DNA from 2 places in the Reella acinonychis genome. Region 2 is predicted to be linked to the other one. Evidence: riboswitches for the same ligand, from Rfam matches in the RefSeq annotation. Region 2 holds a riboswitch; the other holds the start of a gene.
What was found. Region 2 has a riboswitch for thiamine pyrophosphate ahead of thiB (thiamine ABC transporter substrate binding subunit). Riboswitches for the same ligand answer to the same signal wherever they lie in the genome.

Region 1: another riboswitch for thiamine pyrophosphate. It lies ahead of thiC (phosphomethylpyrimidine synthase ThiC); the one in region 2 lies ahead of thiB (thiamine ABC transporter substrate binding subunit).

Annotation. Positions count from the first base shown of each region.
Region 1 covers NZ_CM128256.1:1,770,898-1,779,143, forward strand. The annotation lists gene nagA (N-acetylglucosamine-6-phosphate deacetylase) at 1-189, shown strand, start outside; gene metE (5-methyltetrahydropteroyltriglutamate--homocysteine S-methyltransferase) at 371-2,644, shown strand; TPP riboswitch at 2,744-2,839, shown strand; gene thiC (phosphomethylpyrimidine synthase ThiC) at 2,959-4,893, shown strand; gene ACUXZ4_RS08670 (surface lipoprotein assembly modifier) at 5,148-6,647, shown strand; gene ACUXZ4_RS08675 (hypothetical protein) at 6,683-7,675, shown strand; gene ACUXZ4_RS08680 (hypothetical protein) at 7,811-8,246, shown strand, end outside.
Region 2 covers NZ_CM128256.1:1,251,988-1,260,233, forward strand. The annotation lists gene fdnG (formate dehydrogenase-N subunit alpha) at 1-480, opposite strand, end outside; gene fdhD (formate dehydrogenase accessory sulfurtransferase FdhD) at 658-1,503, shown strand; gene uvrD (DNA helicase II) at 1,590-3,770, shown strand; gene rarD (EamA family transporter RarD) at 3,775-4,656, shown strand; TPP riboswitch at 4,697-4,793, shown strand; gene thiB (thiamine ABC transporter substrate binding subunit) at 4,848-5,849, shown strand; gene thiP (thiamine/thiamine pyrophosphate ABC transporter permease ThiP) at 5,825-7,453, shown strand; gene ACUXZ4_RS06345 (DASS family sodium-coupled anion symporter) at 7,539-8,246, opposite strand, start outside.

The DNA.
Region 1 (8,246 bases), 520 kb from region 2:
GTTGTTCAGCACGTAGGCATTCCGCTTGATGAAACCTTAAGAATGTGCAACTACTACCCTGCTAAAGCCATCAAAGTAGATGATCATTTAGGATCCATTGAAGTAGGAAAAATTGCTAACTTAACGGCATTTACTAACCAATTTAAAGTTATTGGTACCGCAGTAAACGGCGATTGGCACACTTTCTAACATCACAAGCGCGGTGAAAAAATCATAAATTTTCACCGCACTTTTTTAAACTACATCATTAAAATTATTCATAAATAAAATGAAAAATATGAATTTGATTAAATAGTAATTTTAGCGCATTATCCTATCAAACAGATGTTTAGACGTCTAAATCATTAATCAAAAGATAGGAGATATTACTATGACAACATTCCACGTTTTAGGTTTTCCACGTGTCGGTGCAAAGCGTGAATTAAAATTTGCCCAAGAACGTTACTGGCGTAAAGAATTAAGTGAGCAAGATTTATTAGATTTAGCCAAAGCGTTGCGTGAGAAAAACTGGAAACACCAAGCGGATGCAAATGCTGATTTCGTGGCAGTGGGCGATTTCACGTTCTACGATCACATTTTAGATTTACAAGTGGCAACAGGTGCGATCCCAGCTCGTTTTGGGTTCGATAGCCAAAATTTAACCCTTGATCAATACTTCCAATTAGCTCGTGGTAACAAAGAGCAATTTGCGATCGAAATGACCAAATGGTTCGACACTAACTATCACTACCTTGTACCAGAATTCCAAAAAACAACCGAATTCAAAGCCAACCCAGCTCACTATGTACAACAAATTCGTGAAGCAAAAGCGGCAGGCCACAAATTCAAACCAGTCATCGTCGGTCCATTAACATTCCTTTGGTTAGGGAAAGAAAAAGGCGAAGCCTTCAACCGTTTTGACTTATTAAACAAATTAGTGCCAGTTTATGTAGAAATCTTAAATGCCTTAGTGGCTGAAGGTGCTGAATGGATCCAAATCGACGAGCCAGCCCTTGCCTTAGACTTACCAAAAGAATGGGTAGAAGCCTACAAAGCAGTTTACGCAACCTTTGCAGACCAAGTGAAAGCAAAATTATTATTAGCGACTTACTTTGGTTCAGTGGCAGAACACGCTGCGCTGTTAAAAGACTTACCCGTAGACGGTTTACACTTAGATTTAATCCGTTCCCCAGAGCAACTTGCTGCCTTTGAAGATTACAGCAAAGTACTTTCAGCGGGTGTGATCGAAGGTCGTAACATTTGGCGTGCGAACCTAAACAAAGTATTAGATGTGGTTGAGCCGTTAAAGGCAAAATTAGGCGAACGCTTATGGATTGCACCAAGCTGTTCATTACTTCACACGCCATTTGATTTAAGCGTTGAAACTCAATTACAAGAGAAAAACCCTGCACTTTACAGCTGGTTAGCCTTCACATTACAAAAAGTACAAGAGTTAAACGTATTAAAAACTGCGCTTGAAAAAGGTCGTGATGCCATTAAAGCAGAATTAGATGCAAGCCAAGCGGCTGCGGACGCGCGTGCAAATTCTAAAGAAATTCACCGCCCTGAAGTGGCAGAGCGTTTAGCAAACTTGCCAGCGAATGCTGACCAACGCAAGTCACCATTTGCAGAGCGTATCGAGAAGCAAAATGCGTGGTTGAACTTACCGCTTCTACCGACTACCAACATCGGTTCATTCCCACAAACCACGGAAATCCGCCACGCTCGTGCGAGCTTCAAAAAAGGCGATTTAAGCCTTGCTGATTATGAAGCAGCAATGAAGAAAGAGATCGAATATGTGGTGCGTCGCCAAGAAGAACTTGACCTTGATGTGCTTGTTCACGGTGAAGCAGAGCGTAACGATATGGTGGAATACTTCGGTGAATTATTAGACGGTTTTGCGTTTACCAAATTCGGTTGGGTACAAAGCTACGGTTCACGCTGCGTAAAACCACCAGTAATTTACGGTGATGTGGTTCGTCCAGAGCCAATGACTGTGCGTTGGTCACAATATGCACAAAGCTTAACCAAAAAAGTGATGAAAGGGATGCTAACGGGTCCTGTCACCATTTTACAATGGTCATTCGTGCGTAACGATATTCCACGTTCAACCGTATGTAAACAAATCGGTGTGGCGTTATCTGACGAAGTATTAGACTTAGAAAAAGCAGGCATCAAAGTGATCCAAATCGACGAGCCAGCAATCCGTGAAGGTTTACCGCTCAAACGCGCCGACTGGGATGCGTACTTACAATGGGCAGGCGAAGCGTTCCGCTTAAGCTATATGGGAGTACAAGATGACACGCAAATCCACACCCATATGTGTTACTCTGAATTTAACGACATCTTACCAGCCATTGCCGGTTTAGATGCCGACGTAATCACGATTGAAACGTCACGTTCAGATATGGAATTATTAACCGCATTCGGCGATTTCAAATACCCGAACGACATCGGCCCAGGCGTGTACGACATTCACAGTCCACGCGTGCCAAAAGCGGAAGAAATTGAACACTTACTCCGCAAAGCGTTGAAAGTGGTGCCAAAAGAGCGTTTATGGGTCAACCCAGACTGTGGTTTAAAAACCCGTGGCTGGACAGAAACCATTGCTCAATTAGAAGTAATGGTGGCAGTGACCAAAAAATTACGTGCAGAATTGGCGTAATTTAAGCTAACTCGCTAGTCAAGCACATCATCAAAATCCTCGTGTTATTATCACGAGGATTTTTTGATCGCTTTTTAAGCTATTTTAATTTATACTTTTTCAATCTTGTCGGAGTGCTTTCGAGCTGAGACCATATTGGGATCCGTCGAACCTGTTGGGCTAACACCCGCGTAGGGAAACAAGTAAAACTCATCAAAATTAAACCGCACTTTTGTGTATGTCGCCTGCATTTTTGCAAAACAGACGTTATACGATGATTTACCCCTCACTTCAACAAGCAATTTACTTTCTTCCATTAAAAAAGGTATTTGCTTATGTCAAAAGTTACTACTCGCCGTGAAAAACGTGAAGCGGCACAAGCCTTTATTCATAATTTAAAAGGGCATCAACACCCCAATTCTTCTCGCTTTTATTTGCAAGGTTCTCGGGCAGATATTCAAGTGCCGATGCGAGAAATTCATTTAAGTCCAACTTTGGTGGGCGGCGATAAAAATAATCCGCAATATGAGCCGAACGAATCCATTCCTATTTATGATACCGCTGGCGTCTATGGTGATGAGCAAAAAGAGATTGATGTCACCAAAGGCATTCCTGCTTGTCGTGAAAATTGGATCATTGAACGTGATGACACGGAGCAATTGTCGGCGTTGAGTTCCGATTATGCGAATTTACGCCAAAATGACCGCACTTTGGACGAACTGCGTTTTCAACTGAAACATCAAGTGCGACGTGCCAAATCGGGCAAATGTGTGACGCAAATGCATTATGCCAAACAAGGCATTATCACCCCTGAAATGGAATTTATCGCTCTGCGTGAAAATATGGGGCGTGAGCGAGTGAAAAGTGCGGTGCTTTTGCAACAACATTTGGGGCAGGCGTTTGGTGCAAATATTCCTGATAAAATCACCCCTGAATTTGTGCGACAAGAAGTGGCGGCAGGGCGTGCGATTATTCCTTGTAATATCAATCACCCTGAATTAGAACCGATGATCATTGGGCGTAATTTCTTAGTGAAAGTCAATGCCAATATTGGTAACTCTGCAGTGACCTCATCTATTGAAGAAGAAGTGGAAAAACTGGTGTGGGCAACCCGTTGGGGTGCGGATACAGTGATGGACTTGTCCACAGGACGGAATATCCACGAAACACGGGAATGGATTATTCGCAACAGCCCTGTGCCAATTGGCACGGTGCCGCTTTATCAAGCCTTAGAAAAGGTCAATGGCGTGGCGGAAAATCTCACTTGGGAAATTTTCAAAGACACCATTATTGAACAAGCGGAGCAAGGGGTGGATTATTTCACCATTCACGCTGGCACCTTGTTGCGTTATGTGCCGATGACTGCCAAACGCTTAACGGGCATTGTTTCTCGTGGCGGTTCCATTATGGCGAAATGGTGCTTGTCGCATCATCAGGAAAATTTCTTGTATGAACATTTCCGTGAAATCTGTGAAATTTGTGCCAGCTATGATGTGTCACTGTCTTTAGGCGATGGCTTACGCCCAGGTTCTATTCAAGATGCTAATGATGAAGCGCAATTTTCTGAGCTTTACACCTTAGGCGAACTCACCAAAATTGCGTGGGAATATGATGTGCAAGTGATGATCGAAGGGCCAGGGCATATTCCGATGCATATGATCCAACGCAATATGACCGAAGAACTTGAACATTGCCACGAAGCGCCTTTCTATACCTTAGGACCACTGACTACCGATATTGCCCCGGGCTATGATCATTTCACTTCAGGCATTGGGGCAGCGATGATCGGCTGGTTTGGCTGTGCCATGCTGTGTTATGTAACGCCGAAAGAGCATTTAGGCTTGCCTGACAAAGAAGATGTTAAACAAGGGCTAATTACCTACAAAATCGCTGCCCACGCTGCAGATTTAGCCAAAGGACACCCAGCGGCACAAATTCGTGATAATGCCATGTCAAAAGCCCGTTTTGAATTCCGTTGGGAAGATCAGTTTAACCTTTCTCTCGATCCTGAAACCGCTCGTGCCTACCACGATGAAACCTTGCCACAGGAATCAGGCAAAGTCGCCCATTTCTGCTCGATGTGTGGGCCAAAATTCTGCTCCATGAAAATCACCCAAGAAGTGCGTGATTATGCGAAAAGCTTGGAAAGCATTGAAGTGGTGAACGTGACAGACGATGTCCAAACTCAAGCAGAAGGATTGCGTGAAATGGCAGAAAAATTCCGCGAAAAAGGCGGTGAGATTTATCATCAAACGCAGGATTTACTGTAGTTAACCCCGTCAGAGTAAGAAAAAGTTACCCACCATATCATATAAATATGGTGGGTAATAATCATAATATTTCTCAATGTAATACTAATACCACGATAATTATAATTTTCTTCGTTATAGGTATAAAATCGAAGCAATTTTCTGTGAAATCGTGGTATTTTTTATCTTATAAATTGAATAAAATAACACCTATTTAATTTACATATGGGCATGTTACTGATACACTCGCCCGCTTTTAAATAAAGTAACAGAGAATGAAGATGAAATATAAAATTACAGCCCTCACTTTTTTGACAACTATTTGCCAACTCACTTGGGCAAATAATGATCGAATTATTAATGTAGATAATCATCGCCCTGATGAAAAATTTATGCAAACAACGGCGACTAGACCTACACGTTCTATCCAAGATATAGAACCAACCTCAAGCATAAATAAACAAGAAGCACAGGTATTAACAAAAGCCCAACTGGAGCAACAACCCGAGTTAACATTACAGCTTCTTGTTAATGCATTAAAAAATAACGATATCGTACAAGTAGAGCTATTAACAGAAATTTATCAACGAACTCCGCAACCTGATCAAGAATTATTACAATGGGCTGGAGCATTAATCGCCTATCATAAAGGGAATCTTAGTCATTCTATTGATTTATATCGAGCCTTATTGGCTAAAGATCCCGATCAACAAGCAATTCGTTTACAATTAGCAATTGCACTTTTTAAAAATAAACAAAATGAAGCGGCACAATGGGAATTTACCAAATTACGCTCAGAGCCTCTGCCTACACCATTAATCCATTTAATTGATACTTATTTAACAGAATTAAATAAACAAGATCAGGTGCAATTTTATTTTAGTGCGAATTATTTACAAGAATCCAATGTGAATAATGCACCTAAATCTGGATTAAAAGTAGAAGGTTTTACACCATCAAGTGAACCAGAACGAGCAACAGGTGTAGGATATTTTGCTAATATGCATAAAAATTGGTCTTTAGCAAAAGGTTTCTTTACCGATATTGATGTGGATATTAATGGTAAATATTATTGGGATAATCGTAAATATAATGAACTCTCATTACAAGGACAATGGGGATTCGGTTATCGCAATCTTAACCATGAAATCAAAATTGCCCCTTATATAGAAAGACTTTGGTATGCAGGTGGTGAAAAATCAACCACTACAAAATTAAAGCCCTATGAAAAACAAGTTGGTTTAGCCTTAAGTTATAAAACTTGGTTAAATTCAAACTGGAAATTATCAACTGAAATGAGATATGCAGAACAACGCCATCATCAGCCAGAACAACATCATGCGAATGGTAATTACTATTCCCTATCTCATCAAATTCAATATATTCCAAATAGTAAGCAAGTATGGTCTTTAGGTTTAGATTATTATCGTAAAAACGCGACATTGAAAGCTAACGCCTTTCAACGTTACGCAGTATCTGTAGGCTGGGCACAGGAATGGCTAAAAGGCATTTCTACTTCACTACAACTTAGTTATGCACAACGCCAATATAAAGCTGCTTCAGCATCAAGCGAAGATATTTTTGCACCTAGCTTTTTTAAAGTAAGACAACAGAACAAAGAATACGCTATCAGATTGGACCTCTGGAAAAGAGACTTGCATTTTTTTGGTATAACACCTAGAATTTCTGCTTTTTTCCAAAAAACAAAAAGCAATAATCCGTTTGCTGAATATGATCGTCAACGGATTTATATGACGTTCAGTAAAACTTTTTAATTATTTTTTTATTTCTATTTTATTTAAGGATTTTTATGAAACTAACAAAAACTTTCACACTAACAATGTTATCAGGATTAATTGTCGCTTGTAGTGGAGGTGGCGGAGGTGCTAGTCATACAGCACCATCAGCAGTTAATCCAAACCATTCTCAAACAAATGCACAATCAAATAAGAATGGAAATAGCACACACAAAGACAAATCAAAAGAATCAGCTACGAATACAACAACTAAACAATCTGAAACTCAAAAACAGCCTGAGCCTCAAAAACAACCTGAGCCTCAAAAACAACCTGAGCCTCAAAAACAACCTGAGCCTCAAAAACAACCTGAGCCTCAAAAACAACCTGAGCCAGAAAAAAAATGGAATGGCAACTTTGCACATAGTAAAGATGCCGTGCCAGTAAAATATATTGTCCCAAATGAAAAATATACCTATAGCACAGATAAACATATCAAAGAAGTAAAAGAAGGCGTAATTCAATTAAAACCTGGAAAAAATACAGATAATGAAGCTGGCCCTCATTATGATTTTTACCTACTAGATGATAACGTTTATTATGGTTACTATCGTGATACGGTAGATTTCATGAAAGTACGTAATAATTATGTATATTCTATTGAAGAAGGATCTGAAAACACTGGCGACTTAAGCCACCTAACTGCAAACTATAAAGGACAATTTTTATATACTACAACTGTAAATACTGAAATTGTTACACCAGCTAACTTAGAACTTTCTTATAAAGCGGGGGAAGCAACTGGTAAAGTTATTGGTAAATACACTGGAACTGAATTGTTTTCTTTAAAAAGCAACCCGGGCGATCCAAGAAGTGTTGTTTTCAAACCTGAAACAACACAATTAGATAATTTATCTGAACCATTAGTCGTATCAAAGGATTCACCTGACCGTGCAGTTGCAGAACTCCACTTTGTAAACGGCAAAGATAAAGTGGAAAATAAACACATTGTAGGTGAAGTAAAACATGAGAAATATTGGGGAGTTATCGGCGCAACCAAACAATAGAAAATAATTGAAAAACACACCGCACTTTCTCATATAAAAGTACGGTGTTATTTTTTGTAATTTCACAAAATACTATATTTTCATCTAAAAATTATTGCTATAATTTAGCTAATTTTTTCCTCTAATATATAGGCTATGACATTTAAATCCGTTGTACTTTCATTACTACTCTTGCCGACAATGCTATGGGCACAATGGCAACCTGTTGGTAAAACAGATTATAACTGGGGACCTTTTTTAGTTTATACCATCGCTTTGCACACTGAAACAGGCAATTATCAAGAAAATGAGCGCCCATTAATGTTAACTTTTACTTATGACAAACAAGTAGAAGGGAAGAATTTTGCCGTTAGCTTAATTAAAGAATTAGAGAATTTTAAAATCGAAGCTGATACTGAGGGCTGGTTAAAGGAATTACAACGTATTTTTCCTGATTTCTCACCTAATGATAAGTTAAGCTATATTGCTCTTGAGGATAAGGGCTATTTTGTACTTAATGATACAGTGTTAGATTACGAATTTGATCAGCAATTTAATCAGGCATTTATTGATATTTGGCTATCTCCACAAA
Region 2 (8,246 bases):
TGTCATCCAACGATTGACAGTTTCGCCTTTTTCATTTTTCTCAACAAAGTTAGCATCTCGGTCGTCTTTTACATGGCGAGCAATACGTTCAATTGCTTCATGCCAAGAAATGCGTTTCCATTCTTTTGAGCCAGGTTCTCTGACTTCAGGATATTTAACGCGGCGGTCGCTATTTACATAATCTAATGCGCCTGCGCCTTTAGGACATAATGCCCCTCTACTTACTGGGTGATCTGGGTCCCCTTCAATGTGAATGAGTTTGCCTTTGGAATTCATTGCGCCATCGCCTAGGCTGTATAGCAACATACCACAGCCAACAGCACAGTATGTACAGGTGTTACGCGTTTCACGAGTGCGTAATAGTTTGTATTCTCGAGGTGCGGCTAATGCAGCGGTAGGTAACATACCTAATGCTGCAACAGATGTCCCCGCCATACCACCTGCACAGACCTTAAAGAACTTACGTCTTGTGATCTGCATAGATAATCCTTATCCAAAATTGGAAGTAGGGTGGAAAGATTCGTTAAATAAGTTTAGTAGAATTATTTGCGTAATGGTTTTTCTGTCCCTAAAATAAACAGGGCACAGAAATTGTGAGTAGCATACCTTATGTTAGCGTATGAAATCTATAACCATTTTTTAGCAATGAGGTATATTTTGACACAGATTACAAAAAGAACAATTAAATTTTTCAAAAAATTAACAAATAATCAACATATTGATAATGATTTTCACTTATCCGCGGTTTTAAAGGAGAAAGAGGACTTTCTGGCTAAAGAAGTGCCTGTTGCTTTAGTTTATAACGGTATTTCTCATACGGTCATGATGTGCACTCCAACTGATCTAGCGGATTTTGCTTATGGATTCTCTTTAACCGAAGGCATTATTGATAAACCGTCGGATATTTATGGTATCGATATTGTGGAAACCTGCAATGGCATTGAAGTGCAGATCGAGTTGGCAACCCGTTGTTTTGTTCGTTTAAAAGAACTACGCCGCACTTTAACAGGCAGAACAGGGTGTGGGATTTGCGGTTCGGAACAATTAGAACAAGTCACGAAAAAGTTACCCAAATTAGACCGCACTTTACAGCTCAATTTGCATTTGTTAGATAGCTGTTTAAATAAATTGTATCAAGTTCAAACATTAGGTCAGCAAACAGGTTCAACGCATGCCGCAGCCTTTTTTAATATTCAAGGCGATTTATTAGCTATTCGCGAAGATGTGGGACGCCATGTTGCTTTGGATAAATTATTAGGTTGGCAAGCGAAATCAAATAAACCGCAGGGCTTTATTTTGGTCACTAGCCGAGCGAGTTACGAAATGGTGCAGAAAGCCGCAACCTGTGGTGTTGAGCTTCTGGCGGCTATTTCAGGAGCAACAGAGCTTGCGGTAAACATGGCGGAAGAGGTTGATTTAACCTTATTAGGTTTTGTGCGAGAAGGGCGAGCAACGGTTTATCATGGCGAACAGCGTTTAATTTGGGACAATCCCAACGAATAAGTAGATAAAACTGCGGTTGTTTTTTTATAAGTTTTCTCTATAATGCACTGTAAATATAAACAGATAGTAATGATAAATAATAGATGATGGATATTTCGCAACTTCTTGATGGATTAAATGACAAGCAACGTGAAGCGGTGGCAGCACCTTTAGGCAATTATTTGGTACTGGCTGGCGCGGGTTCTGGAAAAACGCGTGTGCTTACTCATCGTATTGCGTGGCTCATAGCAGTAGAAGGGATTTCGGAAGGTGGTATTATGGCGGTCACTTTTACCAATAAAGCTGCGGCTGAAATGCGTCATCGTATTCAATCAACCCTTGCGCAATATTCACAACATAGTTTGTTTGGTATGTGGGTCGGCACTTTCCACAGCATTGCTCATCGCTTATTACGAGCTCATTATGCTGATGTAAATTTACCGCAAGATTTCCAAATTTTAGACAGTGAAGATCAATTGCGTTTAATTAAACGCTTATTGAAGTTACATCATTACGATGAAAAAATATTTCCGCCTAAACAAGCTTGTTGGTATATCAATCAGAAAAAAGATGAAGGATTGCGACCTCATCAAATTGATCATATGAATGATCGGCAAGAGAAAGAGTGGGTTCGAATTTATCAAATTTATCAAGATACTTGCGATCGTTCAGGTTTAGTGGATTTTGCTGAAATTCTATTGAGAGCTTATGAGCTCTTTTTAACCAAACCCATCATTTTACAAAACTATCAACGCCGTTTTCGTCAAATTCTGGTGGATGAGTTTCAAGACACCAACAAAATTCAATATGCTTGGATCAAATTATTAGCCGGTCAGAACACAAATGTGATGATTGTAGGCGATGATGACCAGTCAATTTATGGTTGGCGTGGTGCACAAATTGAAAATATTCAGCATTTTTTAGATGATTTCCATCAAGCTCAAACTATTCGTTTAGAGCAAAATTACCGCTCCACAGGCAATATTTTACAAGCTGCAAATGAGCTGATTGCTAATAATGACAACCGTTTAGGTAAAGATTTATGGACGGATGGCGATAAGGGTGATCCTGTGGGAATTTACGCGGCATTTAATGAATTAGACGAAGCCTTATTTGTATCATCGCAAATTAAAATTTGGTTAGAAGATGGTGGTAAATTAGATGATTGTGCAGTGCTTTATCGTAGCAATAGCCAATCTCGTGTGCTAGAAGAAGCATTAATTCGCGCGCAAATTCCCTATCGCATTTATGGTGGAATGCGATTCTTCGAACGCCAAGAAATTAAAGACGCTTTGGCCTATTTACGTTTAGTTAATAATCGACATGATGACGCTGCGTTTGAACGTGTGATTAACACACCAACCAGAGGAATTGGTGACCGCACTTTAGATACCTTACGTCAACTGACCAGAGAGCGAGAAGTCACTCTGTGGCAAGCCACGCAAATTGCGATGCAAGAGAATATGTTAGCAGGGCGAGCAGCCACCGCGTTATTACGTTTTGTGGAATTAATCAATTCATTAGCCCAAGATAGTATGGATATGCCATTATTTGAGCAAACCGATTTTGTGATTAAACATTCTGGTTTATATCAAATGTATGAGCAAGAAAAGGGCGAAAAAGGCGAAGTACGTATTGAGAACTTAGCTGAATTAGTGTCTGCAGCGAGAGAATTTATTAAACCTGATGATGCGGAAGATATGTCTGATTTAACTGCATTTCTGACGCACGCGTCATTGGAAGCGGGCGAAGAACAAGCCAATCCGCATCAAGCAAGTGTTCAGATGATGACCTTACATTCAGCGAAAGGGTTAGAGTTTCCTCGTGTTTTTATGGTAGGAGTTGAAGAGGGCATTTTCCCGAGTTTCTTATCCTTAGAGGAACCAGGGCGCTTAGAAGAAGAACGTCGTTTGGCTTATGTGGGCATTACACGAGCAAAACAAAAATTAACTATTTGTTATGCTGAAAGCCGCCGTTTATATGGTAAAGAAGAACGCCATATCCCTTCGCGTTTTATTAGTGAATTGCCTGATGAATGTATCCAAGCGGTGCGTTTACGTGGTACAGTAACCCGCGCCTACAATCAAAGTGCGGTGAATTCTAGCCGAGTTTTTGTGGACGAAAATAGTGGTTGGAAAGCAGGACAAAAAGTGCGCCACGAGAAATTTGGCCAAGGCACCATTATTAATGTCGAAGGTGCGGATAACAACACTAGATTACAAATCGCCTTCCAAGGTCAAGGCATTAAGTGGCTTATTGCGCATTTAGCAAAATTAGAACGGTTATAAATATATGATTAAAGGGATTTCGTTTTCTATCATTGCCTCTTTATTGTTCGGCATTGTGTATTTTCTTTCTACGGTGCTACAACCGCTGGAAGGCGAAATGTTATTTGGCTGGCGAACGTTAGTGACCTTACCTTTTCTAGCTGTGCTACTTTACAGCTTGAAACAGCACAAAGCCTTTTTTCAATTTTTAATCCAAGTAAAAAATCAACCGCGCTTATTTATTGTTCTGCTTTTTACAAGTGCCACTATGGGTGTGCAAATGTGGTTATTTGTATGGGCGCCTGTACATAATCGAGCCATTGAGGTTTCAATTGGTTATCTATTAATGCCTTTAATTATGGTATTAATTGGGCGTTTTTTCTATAAAGAACGGATGTCTAAAATAAAGACTTATTCGGTTTTATTTGCAGCTATCGGCGTGCTAAGTAAAGTGATTTTGACGGGCGTTTTCTCTTGGGAAACGGGCTTGGTTTGTATTGGCTATCCCGTCTATTTTGCTGTAAGAAAATATTTTAATGTGCTGCATTTATCCAGTTTTATTTTTGAAATGTTGTTACTGGTACCCGCTTCAATTTATTTTGCTTCCCAAACGGATATGGTTTGGATTCAAAGTCAAAATCCTCATATCTATCTCTGGCTTGCGTTGCTTGGTGCTGTAGGTGGTTTAGCACTGGGGTTATATATTTTATCAAGCCAATGTTTACCTATTAATTTATTGGGATTATTAGGATATTTTGAACCTTTTTTCATGTTATGTGTTTCTTTCTTAATTGGTGAAAGCTTACAAAGCGATTCTTACCTTTTAATGATCTGTTTACTTATTGCCGTTGCGCTTTTAGTTTGGGATGGTATTGCGAATTTACCTAAAAGACGAATTAAGGTATAGATTTTTATTGCTAAGTTTGGGCAAAAACACTTACACTAAACCGTTCTCATCGGGGTGCTAATATTCATTGGCTGAGAAAATACCCGTTGAACCTGAACCGATTAATATCAGCGTAGGGATTTGAGAAACGTCAACTTTAACAAAATTTGACCGCACTTAAATTCCTTTAATTTTTGATTAGAGGATTTTTTATGTCTAACAAAACATATGGTTTTATCACCGCACTTTCTTTATTTTCCACTTCTGTACTTGCTAATAGCACCACTGTCAATGTGTATTCTGAAGAGTTTTTTGGTTCTGAATGGGGACCGGGTGGAGAAGTGAAACAATTGTTTGAAAAACAATTCCCACAATGTTCAGTGAATTATCAAGTGTTCGATAGCCGAAATACTTTATTAAATCGTCTTCGTTTAGAAGGAAAGAAAACCAAAGCGGACGTTGTGTTAGGGTTGGATAATTTCCAAATGGAAGCTGCACAAAAAACAGGATTATTTGCAAAAACATCAGTAGATTTAACCGCACTTTCACTACCATTTGATTGGCAAGATCAAACTTTTGTTCCTTATGAGTTTGGTCAATTTGCCTTTATTTATGATAAGAACAAATTGAAAAATCCACCAAAAAGTTTGCAAGAATTAGTTGAGCGTCAGGACTTGCGCATCATTTATCAAGATCCTCGTACTAGCAGTATGGGGCGTGGTTTATTAGCTTGGATGAATGTGGTTTATCCCGCAGATAAAATTGAACAAGCTTGGAAAAACTTAGCGAAACATACGGTAACAGTGGGTAAAGGTTGGAGCGAAACTTACGGTGTATTCCTCAAAGGTGAATCAGATCTAGTATTTAGTCACAATACTTCGCCAATTTACCATGTGCTTAATGATAAAACTGATCAATATGTTGCCACTGATTTTAGTGAAGGAGCTTTGTATCAAGTGGATACTATGGCGAAAATTGCAAGGCATGATAATCCATGTGCGGATCAATTTATCCAATTTGTCCTATCACCAGCAGCACAAAAAGAGATTAGTCAGAAAAATGTCATGCTTTCTGTGATTGCAACAGAAGTAGAGCCACATTTTGATGCATTAAAACAACAACAGTTTAAGGTGAAAAGCCTGAATACAGAAAAAGTAACAGAGCAAAACATTAAGCAATGGACATCGGCATGGCAATCGATTTTAAGTCAATAAAGATTGCCGTTAAACAAAATTTACCGCGTTTATCTTGGCAGCATTATATTGCTGCCTTGATCGTTTTATCTATTTTATTGTCTGTTTATTTTTCTAGCTTGCGCGCGGTTTGGCAAGTTGGCGACAACGTTTTGCAAGGTGTATGGCAAGATCCTTATATTTATCAAGTTATCTCTTTTAGCTTAACTCAAGCCTCATTATCAGCTTTGTTATCTCTGATTATTGGATTACTATTTGCCCGCGCTTTTTTCTATCAAAGTTTTAAGGGCAAAAGTGTCTTACTCAGATTATTTTCATTGACCTTTGTATTACCTTCACTCGTTGCTATTTTCGGTATCCTTGGTGTTTATGGTGCATCTGGTTGGTTAGGCGGATTAAGTAAACAATTCGCTTTTAGTTGGACGCCTTCTATCTATGGTTTGACAGGGATTCTGATTGCGCATTTATTTTTTAATATTCCTTTAGCAACCCGATTGTTTTTGCAAGCATATCAATCAATTCCTTATCAACAACATCAGCTTGCAGCACAGATCAATTTACGCGGTTGGCAATTTATTCGTTGGATTGAACTTCCCTATTTAAAACAACAAATATTGCCCGTATTTATTATGATTTTTATGCTGTGTTTTACCAGTTTCGCTATTGTACTTGTATTGGGCGGTGGACCTAAGTACACCACATTAGAAGTCGCTATTTATCAAGCGATCATATTTGATTTTGATTTACCCAAAGCGGTGCAATTTGCATTATTACAATTTGTTTTTTGTATCCTATTATTTTTATTAAGCAGTTGGTTTAGCCCAACAGCAGAAACACAACTAAGCCAACGTAGCTATTGGGTTGCGCACCAATCAAAATGGGTACAATACTGGCAGATTACATTGATATTCATCACGAGCTTATTTTTACTTTTACCCTTAATGAATATTGTGATTAGTGCGGTTTCATCTGAGGCGATTTTGACTGCATGGAAACAAGTCGCGTTATGGAAAGCAGTCACTTATTCAATGAGTATCGCTCCTTTATCCGCGCTGGCATCTGTTGTTATGGCAATATCATTATTGCTAGCGTCAAGACGATTATATTGGTTAGGATTTCAACGATTTTCTGATGGAATGATCCATTTTAGTTTGGCAATTTTAGCGATTCCAATGTTATTGCTCGCTATGGGACTGTTCTTATGGTTAAGAGAATGGGACTTTACCCGAATTCATCTCTTTATTTTACTGATCTTTTGTAATTCTGTGATGGCATTGCCTTTTGTAATTCGTATTCTCGCAAGCCCAATGAAATATAATCTGAGCCATTATGAAAAACTTTGTCAGTCATTAGGCATTACGGGGTGGCAACGTTTCAAATTAATTGAATGGCACAGTTTATCGGCACCAATGAAATATGCTTTTGCACTTGCTTGTTGTCTGTCTCTGGGCGATTTTACGGCGATCGCATTATTTGGTAATCAAGACTTTAGTTCACTGCCTTATTTGCTTTATCAACAATTAGGCAGCTATCGTGGTGATGAAAGTGCAGTTACAGCACTGATTTTATTATTAAGTTGTTTGGGATTATTCTACTGGTTAGAAAAGCATAAACATAACGAATAAAAATAGCAGAAAATCCACCGCACTTTTAAGCAAAAATAAAGGCAAAGTGATTAAACTTTGCCTTGTTGATTATTGGGAGATGGAATTACCACCAACCTAACATTTTCATCCAAATACCGCCAACACCAAACCAAATAATGAGTGAGACAATTGAAGCTGCGAAGCTTACTCCCCACCATTGCCCAGTGCTGTTGTAACCTGAACCATATAATGCAGGCCCTGGACCGCCAGCATATTGTGTTAAGCTCATTGATAACGTAGAAGTATAACCTAGACCAATTGCCGCAATAATTGGTGGTGTCCCTACTGCGATAGCAGCTGCCAAGAAGGCTAAATACATCGCTGAAATATGCGCCATAGCAGAGGCGAAGAAGTAACGGGTATAAAAATAAACCAGTACCAAAATAGAGAATGCAATAGGCCAGCTAAATGTTCCTACTGAATTTGCGATATGGTTTGACACCCACGCAATTGCACCGTATTTATTCAATGCATTTGCCATCATAACTAATACAGCAAACCAGAACATAGTATCCCAAGCGGTTGTTTCTTCGACAATGTTTTTCCACGTCATGATATTAGTAAATAATAAAATGACTAAGCCAATAAAGGCAGAAACTGTAGCTGGAATATGGAAAACAAGATCACCAACAGTCCAAAGGAATAAAAGTAAAACGAAATCTAAAGCAAGGATGATTTCTGCTTTACTCATAGGTCCCATATTTTTGAGTTCTTCTTTTGCCATTTCTGCCATTTTTGGCGTGTTTTTGAGTTCTGGTGGATAAATCAGATA